One region of the Pseudarthrobacter sp. NPDC092202 genome, then DNA from elsewhere that is predicted to be linked to it. Evidence: riboswitches for the same ligand, from Rfam matches in the RefSeq annotation. Region 1 holds a riboswitch; each other region holds the start of a gene.
What was found. Region 1 has a riboswitch for S-adenosylmethionine ahead of ACIQF4_RS15495 (homoserine O-acetyltransferase). Riboswitches for the same ligand answer to the same signal wherever they lie in the genome.

Region 1 (5,430 bases):
TAACTACGGCGGGGGTGCCAGGGCGGTGATGATCTGCAATCCAGTCCAGCCCCGCGATGATGTCCGAATAGAGGCCGGAGCCATCGCATGCGAGTGCCCGCACCGGAACGAGGGTGGCGGATTTGGCCACACCATGGACGGCGCCGCCGATGACTCCTGCCACGTGCGTGCCATGGCCGTTGCAGTCGCTTGATCCCAGGCCGTCAGCCTTTGCTGTCCATCCGGCGCTGACCCGGCCGCCGAAATCGGCATGGGATGCGAGGATCCCGGTATCCACTACGTAGGCGCTGACGCCCTGGCCGGAGGCGGCAGGTGTGTAGGAGCCGGAGAGGGGCAGCGCCTGTTGATCGATCCGGTCGAGGCCCCACGGCGCGTTACGCTGCACCTCGGAGACCGTGACAGCGTGGTCCGGCTCCACTGTTGCGGCCCGGCCTGAGCGCAGCAGGGCGGCAGCCTGCCCCGGGCTGGCCTCGATGGCCGCGCCCTTCACCGCCTTCGTAAATGTTCTGTTGACGCCGATTCCCTGGGCGCGGAGGGCTGCCGCCTCGGCCGCGACGTCCTTGCCCGGAGCGAATTGCACAAGGTAGCGGCCGCCATCGTCAGCAGCGGCAGAAGGAGCGGCGTGTGCTGCGGATGCCGGCCAGGGACCGGCTGCCACCGCGCCTGAGCAGAGGGCGACGGCGGAGAGCAGGACGGTGCGACGTGCCAGGCGAGAGAACTGGGGCAACTGAAGTGTTCCTTTGGTATGGAAGCTGAAAGGCGATGAGACGGGTTCCCGGCTCAAATCTAACGGGGGACCGGTGGCAAACGGCCAAACTTCGCGCAATCCTGCGCATCTTCTGCGGAACCTTGGGAGATCAACATACGGTGCCTCCCAGCGCTGCGTCCGGCGGGGTGCGTCCCGCAGGAGGGCGGGGAAGTCACAACCGGTCACACTCATGGCGGCGGGCACATGCTGTTCCTACACTGGGCTCAGGTCATGAGCGCCAGCACCAAGCCCCGGCTTGCTGGCCGGCAACCCTCCTTCCGCGGTGGGGTGCCCCGGGTGAGGACCTGGCTGTCCGGCAAAGGCCGGACAGCAAGCGCGGCCCGCGGTGCTTTGAGCATGCCGGGCCCAGTCAAAGGAGCCTTAGATGTCCAACGGATGGTCATTCGAAACCCGCCAGATCCACGCAGGCCAGGAGCCGGACAGTGCCACGGGCGCCCGTGCACTCCCTATCTACCAGACCACGTCCTTCGTGTTCCCCAGCGCCGAGAGCGCCGCCAACCGTTTCGCCCTTGCTGAACTGGCACCTATCTACACCCGCATCGGCAACCCCACCCAGGAAGCCGTGGAACAGCGGATCGCCAGCCTTGAAGGCGGGCTCGGGGCACTGCTGCTCAGCTCAGGCCAGGCCGCAGAAACCTTCGCTGTCCTGAACATCGCGGAAGCCGGCGACCATATCGTCGCAAGCCCCAGCCTTTACGGCGGAACCTACAATCTCTTTGCCCATACCCTGAAGAAGTTCGGCATTTCGGTCACCTTCGTGGCGGACCCGGACAACCTGGAGCAGTGGCGCGACGCCGTGCAGCCCAACACCAAGCTCTTTTTCGGGGAAGTGGTCTCCAACCCCCGCCAGGACGTCCTGGACATAGAAGGTATCTCCCAGGTGGCCCACGATGCCGGGGTGCCCCTCATTGTGGACAACACCCTGTCCACCCCGTACCTGATCCGGCCGCTGGAATGGGGAGCGGACATCGTGATCCATTCGGCAACCAAGTACCTGGGCGGCCACGGTTCCGCCATTGCCGGCGTGATCGTGGACTCCGGGAAGTTCGACTTCGGCAAGGACCCGGCGAAGTTCCCGGGCTTCAACACCCCGGACCCCACCTACAACGGGCTGGTGTACGCCCGCGACCTCGGCAAGGACGGTGCCCTGGGCGCCAACCTGTCCTACATCCTCAAAGCGCGCGTCCAGCTGCTCCGGGACCTTGGTTCCGCCGTCTCCCCGTTCAACGCCTTCCTCATTGCCCAGGGGCTGGAAACGTTGAGCCTGCGCGTGGAGCGTCACGTTGCCAACGCCCTGGACGTGGCGCAGTGGCTGGAAGCGCGTGACGACGTCGAATCGGTCGCCTACGCGGGGCTGCCCTCCAGCCCCTGGTACGAGAGGGGCCGCAAATATGGCCCCAAGGGCACGGGCGCGATCGTGTCCTTCAACCTCGCCGGCGGGGCGGAGGCCGGCAAGCGCTTCGTGGACGCGCTCGAACTGCACTCCCATGTGGCCAACATCGGTGACGTCCGCTCCCTTGTCATCCATCCCGCGTCGACCACCCACAGCCAGCTCTCCCCGGAGCAGCAGGCGGTGGCCGGGGTAACGCCCGGCCTGGTCCGGTTGTCTGTGGGAATCGAACACATCGATGACATCCTGGCCGACCTGGAAGCGGGCTTCCGTGCCGCCAAGGCGGCCACGGGCGCCTGAGCAGGAGCAAGGGCCGACGGCGGGGTCCCGGGCCGGGCGGGCGTGCCTGCCGGGCCCGGGACCGTCACAACCAGTCACACTCTTGGCGGCAGGCGGGTGCTGTTTCGTACACTCGAACCAGGTCATGAGTGCCAGTGACAGCCCCGGCTTGCTGGCCGGCAACCCTCCTTCCGCGGTGGGGTGCCCCGGGTGAAGACCTGGCCTGCCGGTCATTCGACGGCAGGCAAGCGCGTAAGAAGAGGTCTTGCCATGACGGTTACCGTCGCCCGTACCACCGTTTCCGGACACGGAATAGTCCGCTATGCCTCCATTGGGGGACTGGAACTTGAAGCCGGCGGCTACCTGCCGGACGTCACGCTGGCCTACGAAACCTGGGGCACCCTCAACGCGGACGCCAGCAATGCCGTCCTGATCGAGCACGCACTGACCGGCAGTACCCACGTGACCCGTGGCGATACCGATGAACCGGGCTGGTGGGAGCAGCTGGCCGGGCCGGGTGCACCGGTGGACACGGACCGCTTTTTTGTAGTGTCCATCAACATTGTGGGCGGTTGCTACGGGTCCACGGGGCCGTCCTCGCCGGCACCGGACGGGACTCCCTGGGGATCCCGGTTTCCCCTGGTCACGCTGCGGGACAGCACTGTGGCGGAGGCCCGGCTGGCCGACAAGCTGGGAATCAAGAGCTGGTTTGCGGTGCTGGGCGGTTCCATGGGCGGAGCCCGCGCCCTGGAGTGGGCCATCACCTTCCCCGAACGGGTGCAGCGCTGCGGAGTGATCTCCATCGGCGCTGCCAGCACAGCCGAGCAGATTGCCTTTGCCCAGGCACAGACCCTGGCGATCCGCCAGGATGCGAATTTCAACGGGGGCGATTACTACCGCGGCCCCTTTCCCGAGGATGGCCTGGCCCTGGCCCGGCGGATTGCGCACATCACCTACCGCTCCGCGGCGGAACTGGAAGGCAGGTTTGGCCGCGCACCCCAGGCTCCGGAGTCACCCCTGCAGGGCGGGGTCCTGGCCAACCGAGGCCGCTACCAGGTGGAAAGCTACCTGGACCACCAGGGGAACAAGCTGGTCCGGCGGTTTGATGCCAACAGCTACATCGCCATCACCGAGGCCCTGATGAGCCACGACATCTGCCGGGGTAGGGGGCCGCTTCCCGAGACCCTGGCGCGGTCAGGTGCGCGTTTCTTCGTGGCAGCCGTGGACTCGGACCGCCTCTACTTCCCGGCCCAGTCCCGCGAACTTGCCGCAGCCCTCCCCGGAGAAGTGGACGTGCACCTCATCACAGCGCCGATAGGCCATGACGGCTTCCTGACGGAAATAGGCCAGCTGGGCCACCAGCTCAGGGCACATCTCTCGGACTAAAACCGAGGTTCGCGGGCAAGTGGATGTGCATTTATGCAGATAGCCTCTGCATGATTCGCCGTTGAGCTTGGCGTTCAGGCGGACCATACTCGTTGGGACCCGGCGGTTCGTGGCCAAAATCACACGTATCCGCCACAGCCTGTCCCAGTGGTGTCGAAGAAGACGCCGAAGGAGTTCATCAATGAGTACGGAAAAGTCCGCCGCGCGGCGGCCCGAGGAAACCGATGTCAAGGCCTCCGGCCTGAAGAAAGTCGTCACGGCCTCCATGGCCGGCACCGTGGTTGAGTGGTACGAGTTCTTCCTTTACGCCTCCGCCGCCACCCTGGTGTTCGGCAAGCTGTTCTTCCCCAACTCCGGAACAGAGCTGGACGGCATCATTGCAGCCTTCGTCACCTACGCCGTCGGCTTCGTTGCCCGCCCCATCGGTGGCATCGTCTTCGGCCACTTTGGCGACAAGTTCGGCCGCAAGCAGTTGCTGCAGCTGAGCATCATCCTGGTGGGTGTTGCCACCTTCCTCATGGGCTGCCTGCCCACATTTGCGCAGATCGGCTACTGGGCCCCTGCCCTGCTGGTGTTCCTGCGCTTCGTCCAGGGCTTCGCAGTAGGCGGCGAGTGGGGCGGCGCTGTGCTGCTCGTCGCCGAGCACAGCCCGAACAAGTCCCGCGGTTTCTGGTCCAGCTGGCCGCAGTCCGCCGTCCCCATGGGCAACCTGCTCGCCACGGCCGTGCTGTTCACCCTCTCCTCCACCCTTTCCCCCGAAGCCTTCCTCGGCTGGGGCTGGCGCGTAGCCTTCTGGCTCTCCGCAGTGATCGTCATCATCGGCTACTACATCCGCACCAAAGTCCAGGACGCGCCGATCTTCCTGGAGGCCCGCAAGGAAGTCACCGTCGAGAACAAGGGCTACGGTGTGGCCGAGGTCTTCCGCCGGTACCCGCGCGGCGTATTCACCGCCATGGGCCTGCGCTTCGCGGAGAACATCCTCTACTACCTTGTTGTCACGTTCTCCATCACCTACCTGAAAGTGGTTGTGCAGACGGACACATCCCGCATCCTGCTCCTCCTGCTGGTGGCACACTTCATCCACTTCTGCGCAGTCCCGCTGGTGGGCAAGATGTCGGATTCCCTGGGACGCCGCCCGGTCTACATGGCCGGTGCAATCCTCGCCGGAACCTGGGGCTTCTTCGCTTTCCCCATGATGGACACCGCCAACGATCTCGTCATCCTGGCTGCCATCACCATCGGCCTGCTGTTCCACGCCCTGATGTACGCCGGCCAGCCGTCCATCATGGCGGAAATGTTCCCCACCCGCATGCGGTATTCCGGCGTTTCCCTCGGTTACCAGGTGACCTCCATCGTGGCCGGTTCCCTGGCGCCGATCATCGCCAGCTCGCTGCTGGGCAGCTTCGGTTCGTCCCTTCCGGTGGCGTTCTACCTCCTGGGCGCCTGCGTGGTCACCGCGGTCTCCGTCTTCTTCCTCAAGGAAACCCGCGGCATCTCACTTCATGATGTCGATGCCGCCGACGCGAAGGGCACGGCCGATCTTCTGGCCGCCGCCAAGAAATAAAGCCGACAGGCATTCCTCACGGCACAGCACCACGGACAGGGC
Region 2 (5,430 bases), on a different contig from region 1:
TAAAAATCCAGGACCGCAGGACCCTGCTGCGGCGCAGCGCCGACGACACGGACCCCGTTGAACGGGCAGTGGTGGCCAATGCCGACCAGTTGGTGATTGTGGTGGCAGCAGCCAATCCTGAACCACGGACCGGCTTTATCGACCGTGCCCTGGTGGCCGCGTACGACGCCGGCATCGATCCGATCCTGCTGGTCACGAAGGCGGACGTCAAAGACCCTGCGGAACTGCTGTCCAACTACACCCACCTGGACTTTCCCGTGATCATCAGCCGGACCGCCGATGCCAGCGCTTCCGGCATTGATGCCCGTTCGGATGACGGCTTGTCCGCCCGGCTGGACATCTCCGCCGTTGCCGAGATGCGCGGCCACCTGGACGGCAAGGTCACCGTGATGCTTGGGCATTCCGGTGTTGGGAAGTCAACCATGGTCAACGCGCTGACCGGGGCGGAACGGGCTACTGGCGGAGTAAACGCCGTAACGGGGCGCGGACGGCACACGTCGTCGTCGGCCCTTGCGCTGAAGCTCGCGGACGCGCCGTCCGGAAGCTGGATCATCGACACCCCCGGCATCCGCTCCTTTGGCCTGGCGCACGTGGATCCCGACCGGATCCTCCGTTCCTTCCCGGACCTCTCCCCCGGCATTGAAGACTGCGAGCGCGGATGCAAGCACACCGCCGCCGCGGTCAACTGCGGGCTGGACGCATGGGTTGGTGCGGGGCACGCCGGCCCCACCGGAGCAGCGAGGCTGGGGTCCCTGCGGCGCCTCCTCGGCACGGACCCGAGGATGGAAGCCCAGGAGGCCAAGGAACTGGGCAGCGTCACCTGACGGGCCCGCTTCCCGGCAGAACGGCGCGCAGACGGTAGTTTGGAACCATGATCCAACCCGCTTCGAGCTACAACGATGACCTGCGCCTGGCCCATGTCCTGGCCGATTCCGTGGATGACCAGACCATGAGCCGCTTTAAGGCCCAGGACCTCCACATTGAGACCAAGCCGGACCTGACGCCCGTCACCGATGCGGACAAGGCAGCCGAGGAAGCCATCCGTGGCCAGCTCTCCCGCTCCCGTCCCCGCGATGCCGTCCTCGGCGAAGAGTTCGGCAGTACGGGGCATGGGTCGCGGCGGTGGATCATCGACCCCATTGACGGCACCAAGAACTTCGTTCGGGGCGTCCCGGTCTGGGCCACCCTGATCGCGTTGGTGGATGAGGGCGAACCGGTGGTGGGCGTGGTCAGCGCGCCTGCCCTCGGCAAGCGCTGGTGGGCCGCCAAGGGCATGGGAGCCTACATGGGGCGTTCCCTTGCCGCGGCAACCCGCCTCCGGGTGTCCAATGTTTCCAGCCTGTCCGATGCTTCCCTCTCCTACTCGAGCCTCGGCGGCTGGAAGGAACGTGGAAACCTTGATGAATTCCTGGGGCTTACCGAGGACGTGTGGCGGACCCGTGCCTTTGGCGACTTCTGGTCCTACTGCATGGTGGCAGAAGGTTCCGTGGACATCGCTTGTGAACCTGAGCTGAATCTCTACGACATGGCCGCGCTGGTGCCCATCGTGGTGGAAGCGGGGGGCCGCTTTACGTCGCTGGAGGGCGAGGACGGTCCGTTTGGCGGGAACGCCCTGGCCACGAATTCCATCCTCCACTCGGAGGTCCTGCGGCGCCTGAACCCGAACCTGGACGACCTGCTCTAGTCCAGGCATTACGAACAATCGACGGCGGACGCCCCCGAAAGGCTGCGCCCGCCGTCGTGATCTTCGGTTCAACCGCCCCTTTTCAACCGCGCGTAACAAAGTCCTTAACATTCCAGCGGGCTTTTAACCTTCGCGGCCCATGTTCTACGCTCTTAACCAGGTCACGAGTGCCAGCGCAAAACCCCGGTTTGCTGGCCGGCAACCCTCCATTCGCGGTGGGGTGCCCCGGGTGACGACCAGGCCGGTCCGGAAGGGATGCGGCAAGCGCGGATTCCTGCACGGAGTCCTGTTTTGAAGTGAGGTCTCTGTGACAACTGCCACCGTCTCCCCCAACGCCGCTTTCTCCAGCAAGGCCGCTCTCCAGCATCAGGCCGTTCCGCGGGAATCGTCAGCGCTCTTCGACCAGTGGCAGGCCGCCGCAGGCCGTCCGCTCGCTGCCGTCAGCGGTGCCGAGATCCAGGCTCCGCTGATCCACGGCGGCCACGTCCGGTACGCCAACCTGGATTATGGCGCGTCCGCTCCCGCCCTCTCGGTGGTGTCGGCCTACCTCAACGAGATCCTGCCCTTCTACGCCAGCGTCCACCGCGGTGCGGGTTACGCCTCCCAGATCAGCACGTCGGTCTACGAGAATGCCCGTGCCATCGTCCGCGACTTCGTAGGCGGCCGCCCGGATGATTCGGTGATCTTCACCCGGAACACCACCGACTCCCTGAACCTGCTGGCGGGCTGCCTGCCGGCCACCGATGGACGGCCGGCCGGCGACGTCCTGTACCTCGATATTGAGCATCACGCCAACCTGCTTCCGTGGCAGGGCGTCCCCCACCGCAGCATCGTGGCAGCAGATACCATTGCCGGAACCATCGACGCCGTCCGTGCGGAACTGCAGCAGGGCGGCGTCAGCCTGCTGGCCGTGACCGGTGCTTCCAACGTCACCGGCGAAATCCTCCCCATCCGCGCCCTTGCCGCGCTGGCGCACGAGCACGGGGCACGGATCGCTGTGGACGCGGCCCAGCTGGCACCGCACCGGCGCGTCAACATCACCGCGGACGACGTCGACTACCTCGCCTTCTCGGGCCACAAGCTGTACGCACCCTTTGGTGCCGGCGTGCTGGTCGGCCGGCCGGACTGGCTCGACGCCGGCACACCGCACCTCGCAGGCGGAGGCGCCGTCAAGGAAGCAAGGCTCGACGGCGTCAGCTGGGCAACCGGTCCGGCCCGCCACGAGGGCGGATCACCCAACGTGCTCGGTGCGGCGACGCTGGCCCGTGCAACGCAGGTCATCGCGGAGCTGGACCAGGACCGCTGGCACGCCCACGAATCAGCCATCCGCTCCTACCTGGTGGAAGGGCTGCAGGAAATCGACGGCGTGACGGTCCACCAGATCTTCAAGGACACCAACCCGGACACCGACACGATTGGCGTGGTCAACTTCTCCGTTGAAGGCTACGACGCCGGCCTGGTGGCCGCCTACCTGTCGGCCGAACACGGGGTGGGCCTGCGCGACGGCCGGTTCTGCGCGCACCCGCTGCTGAAGCGGCTGGGCCTTCCGTCCGGTTCCCTTCGGGCCAGCTTCGGCGTCGGCTCAAGGCTGGAAGATGCGGAGCGGCTGCTGGCTGGCATCCGGGACCTTCGGAGCAAGGGCCTGGGCTGGGACTATGTGGTGGACGCCGGCCGCTGGGTTCCGGCCAATGACAACCGTACGTACCCCCACTGGGCGCCCAACACCCCGGGAACAGCCGGCGCCGCGCCCTGCCTCGACGACTGACCTGCGGCTGGCGCCCTGCTGCGGCCCATGCGGTAAATTCGGAGGAACTAAAAGTACCGGATGAAGGAGGCCGCACGTGGCACGGGGTGGCCCACGGCTGGATCACGGCCGGCGCCGGGAGCTCGGCCTGAGTTTCCAGGACGGCGGCAAGCACTACCAGCAGGTGCGGCCGGGGTATCCTGCCGACTCAGCGCGCTGGCTCGTAACTCCCGCGGCCCGCGATGCACTCGACGTTGGCGCCGGCACCGGCAAATTTACTGAGCTGCTGCTGGGCATGGGGCTGTCCGTCACGGCGGTTGACCCCTCAGCGGACATGCTCAGGCAGTTGGCCGAGCACTATCCTGCCGCCACAGCTGTCCTTGGCACCGCAGAGGCGACTGGCCTGCCCGACGAGGCCTTCGACGTCGTTACCGTAGCCCAGGCCTGGCACTGGTGCGACGCGTTGAGGGCGAGCACGGAACTTGCCCGCGTCCTCCGCCCTCACGGAACACTGGGACTCGTCTGGAACCAGCTGGACACGTCGGTTTCCTGGGTCCACCGCCTGTCCAGGATCATGCATGCCGGGGATGTCTACAAACCCGGCCACCGCCCGCTCATAGGACCTGAGTTTGAGGCGCTGGAGGAGCATGTCACGCACTGGCAGGACTCCGTGACAACCGCAGACCTGATGGAACTGACGAAATCCCGCAGCTATTACCTGCGCGCTGGTGAGGCCACCCGGGCGAAGGTGCTTGCGAACCTTGACTGGTACCTCCATGACCACCTCGGCCACGGGCCGGACGAGGTACTGGAGCTGCCGTACCTGACGCTGTCGTGGCGGGCGGTCAGGGCATGAGCGGCTGGCAGCCCCCGTGTGGGCAAGGGCAGCCGGTAGGCTGGATCCTGTGAAGACCAGCGCGCCCTCCTCCTCCATTGAGGACTACGTCAAGGTCATCTATTCCTTCACTGAATGGCAGGACAAACCCATCACGTCCTCCCAGCTGGCCCAGCGCTTGGGGGTGGCGAACTCATCCGTCTCAGAGATGGTCCGGAAGCTGAAGGACCAGGGCCTGGTGGACCACAAGCCGTACAGCGCCATCAGGCTCACGGACGCGGGCCTGCAGCTCGCGCTCTCCATGGTGCGCCGGCACCGCCTGATCGAGACCTACCTCGTCCAGCAGCTGGGGTACAGCTGGGACGAAGTCCACGATGAAGCGGAGCTGCTCGAGCACGCCGTCTCGGACACCTTCATAGAACGCGTAGCGGCGAAGCTGGGCAACCCCCAGCGGGATCCTCACGGTGATCCGATTCCGACGGCGGACGGCACGGTCTTTATGCCCCGCGCGCACCTCATGGGCGAGCTGGACCAGGGCCACACGGGCCGGATCACCCGGATCAGCGACGACAACCCGGAGCTGCTGCGCTACCTTGCGGCCGAGGAGATAGACCTCGATGCCGAGGTGGAGGTGATGGGGCGCAGGCCGTTCGGGGGCGCCCTGATGGTGCGCGTCCGGGATTCAGGGCGTACGCGTGATTACGACCTGGCCGATGAGATCACGTCGGCGCTGTGGGTGCACAGCGACCGGCCCCATCCAGGCTGCCTCCTGGGGGATGCCGGGTTGCCCAAGGCATGAGCGGGCTGAAGATTTCGTGGGCACCCAGGGCTGGAGCCTGGCTGGCCGTTGCTGCCGGCGGCCTGGTGGGGACGGAACTTCGCTATGGCCTGGGGCTGGCCTTCCCTGAGTTTCCCGGATCGTTTCCCTGGACCACCCTGTGCATCAACGTGGCCGGCAGCTTTGTCCTGGCCGCCCTGACCACCGCGTGGATGGCCCGCCCGCACACCCCCTTCTGGTTGCGGGCAGGGCTGGGGCCGGGCCTGCTGGGGTCCTTCACCACGTTCTCCGCTGTGGTCTTTTCTTTGGACCAGCTGGTGAGGGCGGGGCAGCACGGAGTGTGGACTGGGTATCTCGCCCTGTCCCTGGTGCTGGGGCTGGCGGCGGCT
Region 3 (5,430 bases), on a different contig from region 1:
TGGGTGTGTCCGGATCCAGGAAGTGGGCCTCCAGGGCCGCGGCACCGGCCGGGTCAAGCGTGGCAGCCTCCTCCGCCATCCCCCGGGCATGGGCCCAGGAGATCGAGCCGCCCTGCAACGCTGCGAGGGTCCGGGGCAGGGACGTGGTCAGGGCGTGGGACTCGGCCAACAGGGCACCGGCGGCCCGGTCACTGATCACCAGTGCGCACCCGACCTCCGCCACCAGGCTCCGCTGCTGGGCCGTGGCCTCATGTGGTGAGGACGGTGGTCCGTTCAGCAGGCCCGTGGCGGCAGCGAGCACCTGAACCGCCTGCGCCTTCAACGCCGCCAGCTTCGCCTCCGATCGCGCCACTCCCGCCAGAACCCACAGTGCCCGGTCAGCAACCCGCTGCAACGGATCATCCAAAGCAGCAGCAGGACTTGGGGTGGCTTCGGGGCTAAGCCCTCCGGCGTCAACCGCAGCGTCCCTGCCATCCAATACAGCAGCTAACGCAGCGACGGCAGCCACAACGGCTGCCTCCGCCTGCTCAACCGCCGGGTCCGTTTCCATACAGACATCATCCTGCGGGGGTCTGACAAAAAGGACCATACGGCAGGGGCTGTGGATAACTAGTGGCCTGCTGGATATCCACAGCCCTGGCGGCACCCCCGCAGGCATGCAATACTCGGCGCGTGACGTCGTCGTACTCGTTCAAAGCGGAACTCTGGCTGTACCCCGGCGAGGCTGGCTGGCATTTCCTCACCCTGCCCCCGGACGTCGCGGACGATGTCCGCGCACAAAATGCAGGGCGCAGCAAAGCGTTCGGCTCAGTCCAGGTGAGTGCGGAAATCGCCGGCCAAACCTGGCAGACCTCGCTCTTCCCGGACACCACAACAGGGACGTACCTTTTGCCGGTCAAGAAGGCTATCAGGGCCAGGGCGCGAATCAGCGAAGGCGACTCCGTGGAAGTGAACCTGTCCGTTCAAGGCGCCTGATTCCCGGTGCAACCCTAAATCTGCTTGAGCGCCTGCTCCAGGTCGCCAATCAGGTCGTCCACATCCTCCAGGCCAACGGAAAGCCGAACAACGCCGTCGCTCAGGCCAATAGCGGCCCGCCCCTCCGGCCCCATGGCGCGGTGCGTGGTGGTGGCCGGGTGGGTGATGAGGGACTTGGCGTCCCCGAGGTTGTTGGAGATGTCGATGATCCGCAGGCCGTCCAGCAGCGCGAAGGCGGCTTCCTTCCCCGAGCGGCCCCCGGAGGGAGCCAGCTCCAGGGTGAGGACCGTGCCGCCGGCACTCATCTGCTTTGCTGCCAGCTCATACTGCGGGTGGGACTTCAGCAGCGGATACTTCACCCAGCTGACGGCCGGCTGTTCCTCCAGCCACTCCGCGAGCCGCAGCGCGGTGGCCGAGGAATGGTTAACACGCAGCGCCATGGTTTCCAGGCCCTTGGTGAGGACCCAGGCGTTGAAGGCGGACAATGCCGGGCCGGTGTGCCGCATCAGCTGCTTCACGGGGCCCTCGATGAACTCCTTGGTGCCCAGGATTGCCCCGCCGAGCACCCGGCCCTGGCCGTCGATGTGCTTGGTCCCGGAGTAGACAATGACGTCCGCGCCAAACTGCCCGCAGCGCTGCAGCAGGGGAGTGGCAAAAACGTTGTCGACGACGACGGTCGCCCCGGCCGCGTGAGCCAGTTCGCTGACCGCCGCGATGTCCACGATCTCCTGCATGGGATTGGACGGCGATTCGAAGAAGACGGCGGTAGTGGGCTGGGACAGGGCCTCGCGCCACTGCTCCAGGTCCGGTCCGTCAACGAAGACCGTCTCCACGCCCCACCGCGGCAGGATTTCGTTCAGGATCACGAAGCAGGACCCGAACAGCGAACGGGCGGCCACTACACGGTCGCCGGCACCGAGCAGGGCACCCAGGGCGGTGAACACGGCCGACATTCCGGACGCGGTGGCAAAGCACGCCTCTGTTCCTTCCAGGAGGCGGAGCCGCTCCTGGAACGTTGCCACGGAAGGGTTGCCGTAGCGGGAGTAGACAAAACGCTCGTCCTCGCCCGTGAAGGCGCGCTCGGCGGCGGCGGCAGATTCGTACACGAACCCTGAATTCAGGAAAATGGCTTCACTGGTTTCCTGGAAGTTGGTGCGGTCCAGGCCGCCGCGCACGGCCTGGGTATCGGGGCTCCAGCCGGCGGCGTCTTCGTTGAAGGTCACTTAGATCTTTCCCAGGTTTGTTGGCAGGCCGCGGTTCTTCCAGCCGTTGACGGTGCGTTCGCCGAAGCGGTCGGGGTCGCCTTCAAAGCCCTCCAGCACGTTGTAGGAGGTGAAGCCGGCCTGGGTGGCCGCTATGGCCGCCGCGATGGACCGCTGGCCGGAGCGGCACAGGAACACCAGTTCAGTTGCCCGGTCTTCGGGCGCCTGCTGGTTGAGGTCGTTGATGAAGTCAGGGTTTGGAATGCCCCCGGGGAAGGTCCACTGGATGAACAGCGGATCGTTCTCTGTTGCCTTGGTGTCCGGGATCCCGATGTGGGCCCATTCGCCCTCGGTGCGTACGTCCACCAGGATGGCGCCTTGTGCCAGCTTGTCCCAGGCCTCCTGCGGCGTCAGGTCTCCTGCGTAGCTCATGCGTGGCCCTCGCCGTCGAACTCAAGGTCGTCGCCTGCGGACTCGAGGTCATCCACGGCATCCGCCACTGCGGCGTCTGCCGAGGCGATGGCTGCCGGCAGGACCACGGCCTGTGCCACGATCACGCTGGTGCCGTTGAAGGTTGCGGCGGGGCTGCCGTGCAGCACATAGCCTTCCGCCAGGGCGTTCGAGATCCGCTCGCAGAATTCACGGTTGTCCGGGCCGCTGATGAGGCGGTAGGACAGTTTTTCTTCAGGGGCAGGTGCGTCAGACACGACGGATCTCCTTCTCTCACGCTTGCAGCTCGAATGGTCGATATGCCGAGTATTCACCTGAGGCACCCCGCCGTGGAAGGAGGGTTGCCGACCGGCCAGTCAGGGCTTGGCGCCGGTACTCATTACTCCCCAAAAACGTAACACTTGCCGCGCACCGCCGCACCGCCGTCGTCGTCATGTTGCGTAACTGAAGGATGCTGTGCGGAGGCACGGCACCAAAGATGCATGCGCCACGTCCGTTCAACGTACGACGGCGGCGCCACCTTGGGCATGCAGGTGCCAGGTGCCTGCCACCAGCGCCAGCCCGGATAAAGTTTGTCCAGGGGCGCCGCCCCGTCACTTGAGGAATAAGTCCCTGGGGGGTCTCATCAGCACGCTATCCGCTCCCGCACGTCCCGCCCCGAGCGGCCGCCCGCGGCCCCTCCACCGGATGGCTGCCGTCCTCGCCGCCGCGCTGATGGCCGTCCTGGCCGTGGTGGTGCCCGCCGGGCCGGCGCAGGCGGCCCGAAACCTCCCGGAGGAAGGCAAGCCGCTGCTGGGCGCAGTCCTCGAATGGGGAGAGGACACCGCCGGGGGCTTCTCCGAGCGGCTCGGGGCATCCCCCGCGATCTTCGGACACGACATCACCTTCCCCTTCCGCGCCTCGGAAGAGAGCGACATCCGGGGCTTCCTGGAACAATCCGCCGGACAGGGCGCCGATGCGATGCTCACGGTAAGGCCTGTTGTCCCGCTGGACCAGGTCACCCCTGACGCCGCTGCAGCTTTTGCCGGGGAAGTGCGCCGGATAAAAGGTGACTCTAAAGGCCAGCTGCTCATCCGCTTCGCTCCGGACATGAATGCCAGCTGGGTGGAGTGGGGCCAGCAGCCGGCCGCCTACCGGCAGTCATTCCAGGCGGTGACAGCGGCTTTCCGGGCGGCCGGGACCGCCGGCGGTTATGCCATGGTGTGGGAACCGTATTTGGGCAGGGACTATCCCTTCGAACGGAACCGGAACGCGCCCGCGCCCGGAACCGAGGGGTTCTCCCTGTTGGACACCAACGGCGACGGCGCCTGGAACGGCTCGGACAAAGCCTACGAACCCTACTACCCCGGGGACGACGCCGTGGACTGGGTGGGCTTGACGGCCTACCACGATGACACTGCAGGGGGCACCGCGGTCAACACCGTTCCCCGCGCCGGTGAGCTGCAGGAGATGCTGACGGCCTCCGGCGGGGAAAACTTCTACGGGACGTATGCGGCGGGGCGGGACAAGCCCTTGATGCTGCAGACTTCGGCCTTTTACAGCCCGTCCGCCGGAGGTGCCGCGGAAGCGGAGATCAAGGACAGCTGGTGGGGCCAGGTCCTGGAAGTTGCCGGATCAGCCGGTTTCGCGATGACGGGCGCGGTGGTCTGGGACGAACGCACCAGTACACGGGACACGGGTGTGGCCAGTATCGACTGGCGCCTCACCGGAAACGCGGGGATTGCCGAGGCTGCCCGCACCCGGCTTGAGGGATCCCCGGTGGTGACGGGGCCGGTTACCGATGTCGCCCCAGGTGCATCGTTCGTCAGGTCCAACACGCTGTCCGGGGCGGCCGCCTGGAGCGTGGGGGCGGCCCTCCTCATCCTCCTGGTGGCACTGTGGCAACTCCCCGCCAAAGTCGGTGCGGTCACGGCCTGGGGCTACAGCGACCCGTCCAGCAGGGACTCCCGCGTGGACCTGCTCCGTGGCCTTGCCATCGTCTTTGTGGTGGTGAACCACCTGGGCCTGGTGTCGCTGTTCCAGCTCCTGACCCAGGAGGCGGTGGGCTTTGTTTCGGGCGCCGAGCTGTTTGTCCTGTTCTCCGGGCTGGTGGTGGGCATGGTCTATGGGCCCAGGGCGAAGGACGACTTTGGAACGGTGGTGGACCTTACTTCGCGCCGGGCAGGAAAGCTCTACCTGACGGCGCTGGTGGTGCTGGTGGGCGTCTTCCTCTTGTCGCTGCTGCCGGTGTTCCGGACAGATGCGCTCACGACCTTCGTGGACCAGGGCACGGGCGGTGCAGGGCACGAAGGTGCCGGCCGCAGCTACGACCTCTATGCAGGCATGGAAACGCTGTTCCAGTTCCCCGTGCCGCCACAGGTTCTTCCCGCCATCCTGCTGCTCCAGTTCGGGCCGTGGCAGTTCAACGTGATGGGCCTGTACGTGGTGCTGCTGCTGGCCAGCCCCCTGATCCTCGCGGCCCTCAACCGCGGTAAAGCCGTGTGGGTGCTGGCGGCATCGCTGGCCGTGTACGCGGCGGGTACGGTGACGCGCTTCCGGATCCTGCCGTCGCAGTTCGAGGATTCATTTCCCCTGCTGGTGTGGCAGGTGCTGTTCGTCGTCGGCCTGGCGGCCGGGTTCCACCGGCGGAGGATCGTGGCCTGGCTTTCAGCGCACCCCTGGGCGGTTGCGGCCTGCACCGCCCTGGCCTTCGCGTTTGCCTTCCTGTCATGGGGCAATCCGTACCTGGCCAACGGGTTTGACGTCCGCCTGGCGATCATCCCGGACACCGCGTACCGGGCCATGTATGACCTGTTCTTCGGAC

Region 2: it holds a riboswitch for S-adenosylmethionine, as region 1 does, so the genes downstream of both, ACIQF4_RS02350 (aminotransferase class V-fold PLP-dependent enzyme) here and ACIQF4_RS15495 (homoserine O-acetyltransferase) in region 1, are expected to answer to the same signal.
Region 3: it holds a riboswitch for S-adenosylmethionine, as region 1 does, so the genes downstream of both, ACIQF4_RS10080 (DUF1737 domain-containing protein) here and ACIQF4_RS15495 (homoserine O-acetyltransferase) in region 1, are expected to answer to the same signal.

Annotation. Positions count from the first base shown of each region.
Region 1 is NZ_JBIVRG010000010.1:160,323-165,752, reverse strand. Features, by position in the region: gene ACIQF4_RS15505 (S8 family serine peptidase) at 1-727, opposite strand, end outside; SAM riboswitch class IV at 976-1,091, shown strand; gene ACIQF4_RS15500 (bifunctional o-acetylhomoserine/o-acetylserine sulfhydrylase) at 1,134-2,459, shown strand; SAM riboswitch class IV at 2,580-2,695, shown strand; gene ACIQF4_RS15495 (homoserine O-acetyltransferase) at 2,709-3,824, shown strand; gene ACIQF4_RS15490 (MFS transporter) at 4,006-5,388, shown strand.
Region 2 is NZ_JBIVRG010000001.1:494,207-499,636, reverse strand. Features, by position in the region: gene rsgA (ribosome small subunit-dependent GTPase A) at 1-824, shown strand, start outside; gene hisN (histidinol-phosphatase) at 872-1,684, shown strand; SAM riboswitch class IV at 1,844-1,957, shown strand; gene ACIQF4_RS02350 (aminotransferase class V-fold PLP-dependent enzyme) at 1,992-3,449, shown strand; gene ACIQF4_RS02345 (class I SAM-dependent methyltransferase) at 3,526-4,284, shown strand; gene ACIQF4_RS02340 (metal-dependent transcriptional regulator) at 4,334-5,062, shown strand; gene ACIQF4_RS02335 (CrcB family protein) at 5,059-5,430, shown strand, end outside.
Region 3 is NZ_JBIVRG010000005.1:38,309-43,738, forward strand. Features, by position in the region: partial or broken gene ACIQF4_RS10060 (DUF222 domain-containing protein) at 1-550, opposite strand, end outside; gene ACIQF4_RS10065 (DUF1905 domain-containing protein) at 673-975, shown strand; gene ACIQF4_RS10070 (O-succinylhomoserine sulfhydrylase) at 990-2,198, opposite strand; gene ACIQF4_RS10075 (rhodanese-like domain-containing protein) at 2,199-2,609, opposite strand; gene ACIQF4_RS10080 (DUF1737 domain-containing protein) at 2,606-2,884, opposite strand; SAM riboswitch class IV at 2,898-3,011, opposite strand; gene opgC (OpgC domain-containing protein) at 3,315-5,430, shown strand, end outside.